DNA from 2 places in the Streptococcus sp. 1453 genome. Region 2 is predicted to be linked to the other one. Evidence: predicted binding sites of a transcription regulator. Region 2 holds the regulator's gene; the other holds the start of a gene.
What was found. The regulator Rex, encoded in region 2, represses fermentation and respiration genes when NADH is low (regulators of the CRP and FNR family bind a similar motif). The targets are predictions, from matches to a motif close to TTGTGAANTANTTCACAA.

Region 1 (5,755 bases), on a different contig from region 2:
GTATTACAGAGAAAAGAGTTGGAGAAATCCAGCTCTTTTAAAATATCTTTAGAAAATAGGTCTATACCATTTACAAATGAATCATAAAGGTTTATAATGTAATTGACATAATAAATATCAAAAGTAATCTTTTAAGGAGGTCATTATTATGCCTAATTACGTTAAAGCGGATCAGTTTTTCTATCCATTTGGCATTCGTCGCGGTGGGTACTTAGAACTTGTTGATGGCAAATTTGGGAAACATGTGGATCAAATTCCTGAAGGAGCAGAGGTTCTTGACTATACTGGTTATAGCATTGCACCAGGTCTTGTGGATACTCATATTCATGGATATGCAGGTGTAGATGTGATGGACAACAACATTGAAGGTACATTGCATACTATGAGTGAAGGACTTCTTAGTACTGGTGTTACCAGTTTCTTGCCCACAACTTTAACAGCCACTTATGAGCAATTGCTTGCAGTCACTGAAAATCTTGGAAACCATTATAAAGAAGCAACAGGTGCTAAGATTCGTGGGATTTATTATGAAGGTCCATATTTCACAGAAACTTTTAAGGGGGCACAAAATCCAACTTATATGAGAGACCCGGGTGTTGAGGAGTTTCATTCTTGGCAAGATGCTGCAAAAGGGATGCTAAATAAAATCGCTATTGCACCAGAACGTGATGGGGTGGAAGATTTTGTACGTACTATTACAGGTGAAGGTGTGACAGTTGCACTTGGACACTCAGATGCGACATTTGAACAAGCTAAGAAGGCAGTTGATGCTGGAGCTAGTGTATGGGTACATGCCTATAATGGGATGCGTGGTTTAACACACCGCGAACTAGGTATGGTAGGAGCTATGTATGAGCTCCCACATACTTACGCAGAATTGATTTGTGATGGTTATCACGTAGATCCAAAAGCTTGTGAGATTTTACTTAAGCAAAAGGGGACAGAAAACATCGCTCTTATTACGGACTGTATGACAGCTGGTGGGCTTGAAGACGGTGACTATATGTTGGGAGAATTCCCTGTTGTAGTAGCAAATGGAACTGCACGTCTCAAATCTACTGGTAACTTGGCAGGTTCTATCCTTAAACTCAAGGACGGTTTGAAAAATGTTGTCGAATGGGGAATTGCGAATCCACATGAAGCAGTCATGATGGCCAGCCTCAACCCAGCTAAATCTGTTCACATCGATGACGTCTGTGGCCAAATCCGTGAAGGCTACGATGCTGACTTTATCGTATTAGATAAAGATTTGGAATTGGTAGCAACCTATCTAGATGGTGTGAAACGTTATCAAGCATAAGAGAGAAAGCAGAAGTTAGAGATTAGCTTCTGCTTTTTTATCTATATTGCTTTACCAGTAAATAAAAAAGTTAAAAAAATCACAAAAAAGCTTGAGCAAACAAATGAAAAAGCTTACAATTATATTATAAATAGTACAAATAAAAAAACGGAGGAGTGCTTTATGAAAGCCTATACTTATGTTAAACCAGGACTTGCTTCTTTTGTTGATGTAGACAAACCAGTTATTCGCAAGCCAACAGACGCTATTGTGCGTATCGTAAAAACCACTATTTGTGGAACAGACCTCCATATCATTAAAGGAGATGTTCCTGCTTGTCAAAGTGGTACCATTCTTGGCCACGAAGGAATTGGGATTGTTGAAGAAGTTGGAGAAGGAGTTTCTAACTTCAAAAAAGGCGACAAGGTCTTGATTTCTTGTGTCTGTGCCTGTGGTAAATGCTACTACTGTAAAAAAGGAATTTATGCCCATTGTGAAGACGAAGGGGGCTGGATTTTCGGTCACTTGATTGACGGTATGCAGGCTGAGTATCTACGTGTCCCTCATGCAGATAACACTCTTTACCACACTCCAGAAGACTTGTCAGATGAGGCTTTGGTTATGCTATCAGACATTTTGCCTACTGGGTATGAAATTGGTGTCTTGAAAGGAAAAGTAGAACCTGGTTGTAGCGTAGCCATTATCGGTTCAGGTCCAGTTGGATTGGCTGCTCTATTGACAGCTCAATTCTATTCACCAGCTAAATTGATTATGGTAGACCTAGACGATAACCGCTTGGAAACTGCTGTATCATTTGGTGCGACTCACAAGATTAATTCTTCAGACCCTGAAAAAGCCATTAAAGAAATTTATGATTTGACAGATGGTCGTGGTGTAGATGTTGCTATCGAAGCTGTTGGTATTCCTGCAACATTTGATTTCTGTCAAAAGATTATCGGTGTAGACGGAACGGTTGCCAACTGTGGTGTGCATGGTAAACCAGTTGAATTCGATTTGGACAAACTTTGGATTCGCAACATCAATGTAACAACTGGTTTGGTATCTACAAATACAACTCCACAATTGTTGAAAGCTCTTGAAAGTCATAAGATTGAACCAGAAAAATTGGTAACTCACTATTTCAAACTCAGTGAAATTGAAAAAGCCTATGAAGTTTTCAGTAAGGCAGCAGACCACCATGCAATTAAGGTCATCATCGAAAACGATATTTCTGAAGCCTAGGTAGTGACAAGATTTTGGAACATAAGCAAACAGAAATTCAGTCATCCATCAGATGGCTGGATTTTTTATCAAAAAATTAAGAAATGAGCATATTTCTTTCCTTGTCTGGCGGAATTGGTTATAATATACGGTACAAAGGAATGAATGAATATGTATCGTGTTATAGAAATGTACGGAGATTTTGAACCGTGGTGGTTCTTAGAAGGTTGGGAAGAAGATATTGTAGCAAGTAGAAAATTTGACCGGTATTATGATGCTCTCAAATACTACAAAACTTGCTGGTTTAGATTGGAACAAGAATCCCCTCTTTATAAAAGCAGAAGCGATTTGATGACCATTTTTTGGGACCCGGAAGACCAACGCTGGTGCGATGAATGTGATGAGTATTTACAACAATACCATTCTTTGGCTCTTTTACAGGATGAGCAGGTTATTCCAGATGAAAAACTACGCCCAGGCTATGAAAAACAAACAGGTAAGGAAAGACACCGTTCTTGCCGTATGAAATTAAAATAGAGAAAAAGTAACTTTTTTGGAGTTGCTTTTTTTATTTTTCCAAATCTTTGCGAATAGTATAGGTGAGGAGGTAAGTATGGTTCAAGAAATTGCACAAGAAATCATTCGTTCGGCTCGGAAAAAAGGGGCGCAAGACATTTATTTTGTCCCCAAGTTATACGCCTATGAGCTTCATATGAGGGTAGGAGACGAGCGCTGTAAAATTGGTTGTTATGATTTTGAAAAGTTTGCGGCCGTCATCAGTCACTTCAAGTTTGTGGCAGGTATGAATGTGGGAGAAAAGCGACGTAGTCAGCTTGGTTCCTGCGACTATGCCTATGATGATAAGATGGCGTCCCTACGTCTATCTACCGTAGGCGATTATCGAGGACATGAGAGTTTAGTAATTCGCTTGTTGCATGATGAGGAGCAGGATTTGCATTTTTGGTTTCAGAATATTGATGAACTGGGCAAGCAGTACAGGCAACGTGGTCTCTATCTCTTTGCTGGTCCAGTCGGAAGTGGCAAGACGACCTTGATGCATGAATTGGCTAAATCTCTCTTTAAAGGACAGCAAGTTATGTCCATCGAAGATCCTGTCGAAATCAAGCAGGACGACATGCTTCAGTTGCAGTTGAACGAAGCAATCGGACTAAACTATGAAAATTTGATCAAGCTTTCCTTACGTCATCGGCCAGACCTCCTAATTATCGGAGAAATTCGAGACAGCGAGACGGCGCGTGCGGTAGTCAGAGCTAGTTTGACAGGTGCGACAGTCTTTTCAACCATTCATGCCAAGAGTATCCGAGGTGTTTATGAACGCCTGCTGGAGTTGGGTGTGAGTGAGGAGGAATTAGCGGTCGTTCTGCAAGGAGTCTGCTACCAGAGATTAATCGGGGGAGGAGGAATCGTTGACTTTGCCAACAAAGACTATCAAGAACACCAGCCAACTAGCTGGAATGAACAGATTGACCAGCTTCTTAAAGATGGACATATCACAAGTCTTCAGGCTGAAACAGAAAAAATTAGCTACAGCTAAGCAAAAAAATATCATCACCTTGTTTAACAATCTCTTTTCCAGCGGTTTTCATCTGGTGGAGACCATCTCCTTTTTAGATAGGAGTGCCTTGTTGAACAAGCAGTGTGTGACCCAGATGCGCACGGGCTTGTCTCAAGGGAAATCATTTTCAGAAATAATGGACAGTTTGGGATTTTCAAGTGCCATTGTCACTCAGTTATCTCTAGCTGAAGTCCATGGCAATCTCCATCTGAGTTTGGGAAAGATAGAAGAGTATCTAGACAATCTGGCCAAGGTCAAGAAAAAACTAATTGAAGTAGCGACCTATCCTTTGATTTTGCTGGGATTTCTTCTCTTAATTATGCTGGGACTACGGAATTACCTGCTACCACAACTGGATAGTAGCAATATTGCCACTCAAATTATCGGTAATCTGCCACAAATCTTTCTAGGAATGGTAGGGTTTATTTCAGTAGGTGTCCTTTTAGCACTAACTTTTTATAAAAGAAGTTCTAAGATGCGCGTCTTTTCTATCCTAGCACGCATTCCTTTTCTTGGAATTTTTGTGCAGACCTATTTGACGGCCTATTATGCGCGTGAATGGGGCAATATGATTTCGCAGGGAATGGAGTTGACGCAGATTTTTCAGATCATGCAGGAACAAGGTTCCCAATTATTTAAAGAAATCGGTCGAGATTTGGCGCAAGCCCTACAAAATGGCCGCGAATTTTCTCAAACCATAGCAACCTATCCTTTTTTTAGGAAGGAATTGAGTCTCATCATAGAGTATGGGGAAGTTAAGTCCAAGCTGGGTAGTGAGTTGGAAATCTATGCTGAAAAAACTTGGGAAGCCTTTTTTACCCGAGTCAACCGCACCATGAATTTGGTGCAGCCACTGGTTTTTATCTTTGTGGCACTGATTATCGTTTTACTTTATGCGGCAATGCTCATGCCCATGTATCAAAATATGGAGGTAAATTTTTAACATGAAAAAAATGATGACATACTTGAAAACAGCGAAGGAAAAAGCCTTTACTCTTGTGGAAATGTTGGTAGTCCTTCTGATTATCAGTGTTCTCCTCTTACTCTTTGTACCTAATTTGACCAAGCAAAAAGAGGCGGTCAATGACAAAGGGAAAGCTGCTGTTGTTAAGGTGGTGGAAAGCCAGGCAGAGCTTTATAGCTTAGAAAAAAATGAAGATGCTAGCCTAAGTAAGTTACAAGCAGATGGGCGTATTACTCCTGAACAGGCTAAAGCCTATAATGAATACTATACTAAAAACGGAGGAGCAAATCGTAAAGTCAATGATTAAGGCCTTTACCATGCTTGAAAGTCTTTTGGTTTTGGGTCTTGTGAGTATCGTAGCCTTGGGCTTATCCGGCTCTGTCCAGTCCACTTTTGCGGCGGTAGAGGAGCAGATTTTCTTTATGGAGTTTGAAGAACTCTATAGGGAAACCCAAAAACGCAGTGTAGCTAGTCAGCAAAAGACTAGTCTGAACTTAGATGGGCAGACGATTAGCAATGGCGGTCAAAAGTTGACAGTTCCTAAAGGAATTCAAGCACCATCAGGCCAAAGTATTACATTTGACCGATCTGGGGGCAATTCGTCCCTGGCTAAGGTTGAATTTCAGACTAGTAAAGGAGCGATTCGCTATCAATTATATCTAGGAAATGGAAAAATTAAACGCATTAAGGAAACAAAAAATTAGGGCAGTAATTT
Region 2 (5,755 bases):
TGGAAAACTATCATCACGTCAATTTTCAGACGGAGAAATCCAAGTAAATATCGAAGAAAGTGTCCGTGGCTATGATGTTTACATCATCCAATCAACAAGTTTCCCTGTCAACAACCACCTAATGGAATTGTTGATCATGGTTGATGCTTGTGTTCGTGCAAGTGCCCACAGTATCAACGTTGTCCTTCCATATTTCGGCTATGCACGTCAAGACCGCATTGCTTCACCACGTGAACCACTTACAGCGAAACTAGTTGCCAATATGCTGGTTAAGGCTGGGGTTGATCGTATCCTGACTCTTGATTTGCATGCCGTTCAAGTTCAAGGTTTCTTTGATATTCCAGTGGATAATCTTTTCACTGTTCCCCTATTCGCAAAACATTACTGCGATAAGGGCCTCCTTGGCTCAGATATTGTTGTTGTTAGCCCTAAAAATTCAGGTGTGAAACGTGCTCGTAGCTTGGCTGAGTATCTTGATGCTCCTATCGCCATTATCGACTACCCTCAAGACGATGCAACTCGTAACGAAGGTTATATTATTGGTGATGTTGAAGGTAAGAAAGCCATCTTGATTGACGATATTCTTAATACAGGACGTACCTTCTCTGAAGCTGCTAAAATCGTTGAACGTGAAGGGGCTACAGAAATTTATGCTGTTTCTAGCCACGGTCTCTTCGTTGAAGGTGCTGCTGAACTTCTTGACAATACTAAGATTAACGAAATTCTTGTGACTGATTCAGTAGCAACAAAAGAAAAAACTCCTAAAAACGTATGCTACATCACTGCTAGTGAGTTAATTGGTGATGCCATCGTCCGTATCCACGAAAGAAAACCAGTCAGCCCACTCTTTGCTTACAACAAAAAGAAATAAGGTGATTCTTTGATTTATTTGGACAATGCTGCGACGACTCCTATGTCAGCAGTTGCTATTTCAGCTATGACCAAGGTGATGCAAGAAACCCATGGAAATCCTTCTAGTATTCATGGGCATGGTCGTCAAGCTGGCAAACTCTTGCGAGAAGCCCGTCAGGAACTAGCTCAGTTACTGGGGACAAAACCTCAACATATCTTTTTCACTTCTGGTGGGACTGAAGGAAACAATACTGCCATCATTGGCTACTGCCTTCGTCACCAGGAACAAGGAAAACATATTATCACAACTGCTATTGAGCACCATGCTGTCCTTGAAACAATTGATTACTTGGTTCAACACTTTGGGTTTGAAGCAACCATTATCCAGCCAGAAAATCAAGAAATCACCGCCCAGCAAATTCAAGAGGCCTTACGTGACGATACGATTTTGGTTTCTACCATGTTTGCCAATAATGAGACTGGAAACCTACTGCCCATTGCTGAAATTGGCCAAATACTCAAGCAACACCCAGCCGCCTATCATGTCGATGCAGTTCAGGCTATTGGTAAAATCCCTATACACCCAGAAGAATTGGGCATTGATTTTCTCACTGCTTCTGCCCACAAGTTCCATGGTCCTAAGGGAATTGGTTTTCTCTACGCATCAAGCATGGACTTTGATTCCTATCTCCATGGCGGAGACCAAGAACAGAAAAAACGAGCCGGAACTGAAAATCTAGCTGCCATCGTGGGTATGGTTGCAGCCCTAAAAGAAGACCTAGAAAAACAGGAAGAACATTTCCAACATGTACAAAATCTAGAAACTGCCTTTCTGGCAGAACTAGAGGGCATTCAATATTACTTGAATAGAGGAGAACATCATCTCCCTTATGTCCTCAATATTGGATTTCCTGATCAAAAAAATGACCTCTTACTCCTTCGGCTAGATTTAGCTGGAATTTCAATCTCTACTGGCTCAGCCTGTACAGCAGGCATTGTCCAATCCAGCCATGTTCTTGAAGCCATGTACAGAGCAAATTCAGACCGCTTGAAGGAATCCGTTCGTATCAGTTTGTCTCCACAAAATACTGTTGAAGACCTACAAACCCTCGCAAAAACCTTAAAAGAAATTATCGGAGGTTAGCCATATGGCATTTGAAAAAACCATTCAGTTAAAAAATTGTCGTTACGACTACACTCTTAGCCCTTCTGTTAAAAAATTCACCCTCAAAGACAATACTTTTTTTGAGACAAAGGTTGGTAACTATGAACTAACTCGCCTACTTGAAAAAGTGCCAAACAGCGGTGAAGGCTTCCAACTTAAAATCATCATTAACAAGGAACTTACAGGGGCTAAAATCAATATCACTGACAAGTTTGGGCTACGTCTAGTTGATATTTTCAAATCAGAAGACCACCACATTCATCAGGAAAAATTCTACTTCCTCATGGATAGCTTGGTAGAACGTGGTGTCTTTACAAAATCAGAAAGATAGAGCTAAAATGTTTGAACTGACCTATAAGGACAGCTATCATGTTGAGCGTACTCTCAAGTATGAGGATTATGAAGCTCTCATGCTAGCTCTGTCAGGATGTGTAACCCTACCAGATACACTGTATGTGACTTCTTTGACTTTTGAGGGACAGGAAGTTTACCAAGGACTGGTCGGAGACCTCTACCGTTTTCTATCACATGCAGATTTTTTACAACAAAACTAAGATTTTTCTTAGTTTTTTCTTGTTTTTGTTGATTTTTTCACAATGTTTCTATAAAATAGAAGAATAGAAAGGTTGTGATTTTGTGAAAGATAAACAGTCTGCTATTCCAAAAGCTACAGCGAAAAGACTCTCTCTCTACTATCGAATTTTTAAGAGATTTCATGCAGAAAAGATTGAACGTGCCAACTCTAAGCAAATTGCAGAGGCCATTGGGATTGATTCAGCGACCGTACGTCGGGATTTTTCCTATTTTGGTGAACTAGGTCGGCGTGGATTTGGATATGATGTCAAAAAACTGATGACATTTTTTGCCGATTTGCTCAATGATAACTCTATTACCAATGTCATGCTGGTTGGTATTGGAAATATGGGCCATGCCCTTCTCCACTACCGCTTCCACGAGCGTAACAAGATGAAGATTATCATGGCCTTTGACCTAGATGACCATCCCGAAGTCGGAACCCAAACTCCTGATGGAATTCCTATTTACGGGATTTCTCAAATCAAGGATAAAATCAAGGATGCTGATGTGAAGACTGCTATCCTGACCGTTCCCAGCGTTAAGTCACAAGAGGTTGCCAATCTCTTGGTTGATGCTGGCGTGAAAGGAATTCTTAGTTTTTCACCAGTCCATCTGCATTTACCAAAAGATGTGGTCGTTCAGTATGTCGATTTGACAAGTGAACTCCAAACCCTCCTCTATTTCATGCGAAAAGAGGATTAGAAAGCGAAAATCATTTTATGAAAAAACCAGTTATAGGGATTACAGGAAACGAAAAAACTCATCCTGATGATGACATCATGATGAGCTACGCAGCAAAAGGCTTTGTTGAAGGCGTTAAAGACGCTGGAGGGATTCCCATCATCCTACCGATTGGTGATCAAGAAATGGCTAGCCACTATATCAGTTTGATTGACAAGCTCATCTTGACAGGTGGGCAAAATGTTGATCCAAAATTCTATGGTGAACCAAAAACTATTGATAGCGATGACTACCACCTTCAAAGAGATATCTTCGAACTGGCCCTCATCAAGGAAGCTATTAAACAGAAAAAGCCAATTTTTTCTGTCTGCCGTGGAACACAACTCTTTAACGTTGCCATGGGTGGAACTTTGTACCAAGATATAGAAGACCATTGGCAGGATTGTTCGGCTGAGTACACAACCCAACGCTTGGTGACAGAACCAGATACTGTTCTCCGAGAAATCTATGGAGAAATCTCCCATATCAACTCCTTCCACCATCAGAGTATTAAGGATTTAGCACCTAACTTAAAGATTGCAGCTCATGATCCTAAGGATGGTATCATTGAAGCTGTCATGAGTACGGATGATGTCGCCTTTCTCGGTGTCCAATGGCATCCAGAATTTCTATTTGAAAATCGTCCCAAAGATAAAAACCTCTTTGACTATGTCGTTAATGAACTTTAGATTAAATCCGTCTTTTCACGATAACTAAAGTAATTAGAATGAGAGACAATCAAATGGTCCAAGAGGACAATCCCCATCAGTTCGCAGGCTTCTTTGACAAGTTTAGTGACATGATCATCATTTCGGCTAGGGGCTACCGCTCCTGAAGGATGATTGTGAACTAAGATGAGAGAGGTCGCCATATGCTTGATGGCATAGTGAAGAATCTCTCGCGGTTCAGCGATACTACGAGTTGCAGAACCGATAAAAATGGTCTGTTGATGGATGATTTGATTTTGAGTATTGAGATAGAGCGCCACCAGGTGCTCTTGTTTTTTATCCCCCAATTCCTGTTGCATCTTCTTGGCCAACTTTTGGCTACTAAGAATACTTTCCATCTCAAGGGTCTCATGTTTATGAATACGATGGCCCAGTTCAATCATAGCTTGTAATTCTATTGCCTTAACACGTCCGATACCAGATAGGCTCTGCAATTCCTGCAGGGTCATTTTTTTCAAATCCGTTAGGCTTGAAAGATTGCTCAAGACTTTCTGGGCAATTTCAAAAACGCTAGCCTGACGTGTCCCTGTCCTGAGTAGAATAGCTAGCAACTCTTGATTACTAAGCGCTTCTACTCCTTCCTTGGCCAGTCTTTCTCTTGGTAATAGTGAATCTTCTTGGAATGAAATACTGTACATAAAAATCCTCCTCACTTTATTATTCGTGAGAAGGATGAAAAATTAGATTTTTTTCTCAATTGGGGCTACACTAGCTAAAAGTTTTTTCAAACCTACTTCTGGGAAATTGATTTTTAATTCCTGCGTAGCACCGCTACCTGAAACTTCCAAAACAGTTCCCTCTCCCCATTTCTTGTGGAGAGCAATGTCACCAATAGACCAATTTGCTTCACTAGACGCTGATTTTGCTCCTGCTGTAAATTGACCAAATGGGAGACCGCTTGATTGGATAGTTCTTGGGGCAGCACTACGTTTACGATCTTGAAGAGCTTGAGCCAGGCTCATACCTTGACCGAAGGCAAGACCACCACTGCTATATGCTGCCTTAAAGCTTGAATTTGCTGGACGGGCTAGACCTTGGTACTCAAGCAAGTCTGAACTGATTTCGTTAATAAAACGAGTCGGACGATTGTAGTTGGTACGACCAAAAAGCAGGCGCGAATTGGCATTGGTCAGATAGAGGACTTTCTCTGCACGCGTAATTCCTACATAGGCTAGACGGCGCTCTTCTTCTAGTTCATCTTGATCTTCAGCTGCACGGCTAAGCGGGAAGACATTTTCTTCCATCCCAATCAAAAATACAACTGGAAACTCGAGACCTTTGGCAGCATGCAGGGTCATTAGGGTAACTTCTGATGTCTCCTGACTACCTGAATCTGTGTCGGCAATCAAGGCCAAGTCATTTAAGAAATGACTCAGTTTATCCAAACCAGTTTCCTCTTCTGGATCATCAGAGGTGTCATCAAAGTTCTTCGTAACAGAAAGAAACTCTTCGATATTTTCAACCCGAGCCTTGCTTTCTAGAGTCGCTTGGGCATTAAGAATATCAACGTAACCTGTTTTTTCTAAAACAGCCTCAACCAGCTCAGTAATGCTTAAGTGGTCCAGTTGTTCCCGCAAATCCAGAATCATATTGGCAAAATCCCAGATAGACTGGGCTGTTTTACCCTTGATACCAGATAACATGATATTGGCTGAAGCATCTAGCATGGACATATTTTGCAAATTTGCAAAGTCACGGATTTTCTCAACCGTAC

Region 1: the regulator Rex is predicted to act here: its motif matches at 1,368-1,385, upstream of HW098_RS06940 (zinc-dependent alcohol dehydrogenase family protein).

What each region holds. Positions count from the first base shown of each region.
Region 1 is NZ_VMLZ01000007.1:22,975-28,729, reverse strand. It holds gene nagA (N-acetylglucosamine-6-phosphate deacetylase) at 149-1,300, shown strand; gene HW098_RS06940 (zinc-dependent alcohol dehydrogenase family protein) at 1,463-2,521, shown strand; gene HW098_RS06935 (DUF1033 family protein) at 2,672-3,037, shown strand; gene comGA (competence type IV pilus ATPase ComGA) at 3,114-4,055, shown strand; gene comGB (competence type IV pilus assembly protein ComGB) at 4,003-5,019, shown strand; gene comGC (competence type IV pilus major pilin ComGC) at 5,021-5,347, shown strand; gene comGD (competence type IV pilus minor pilin ComGD) at 5,340-5,744, shown strand; gene comGE (competence type IV pilus minor pilin ComGE) at 5,707-5,755, shown strand, end outside.
Region 2 is NZ_VMLZ01000003.1:178,939-184,693, forward strand. It holds gene HW098_RS02745 (ribose-phosphate diphosphokinase) at 1-871, shown strand, start outside; gene HW098_RS02750 (cysteine desulfurase family protein) at 881-1,996, shown strand; gene HW098_RS02755 (DUF1831 domain-containing protein) at 2,001-2,348, shown strand; gene HW098_RS02760 (DUF4649 family protein) at 2,356-2,571, shown strand; gene HW098_RS02765 (redox-sensing transcriptional repressor Rex) at 2,654-3,295, shown strand; gene HW098_RS02770 (gamma-glutamyl-gamma-aminobutyrate hydrolase family protein) at 3,313-4,002, shown strand; gene radC (DNA repair protein RadC) at 3,999-4,679, opposite strand; gene pcrA (DNA helicase PcrA) at 4,722-5,755, opposite strand, start outside.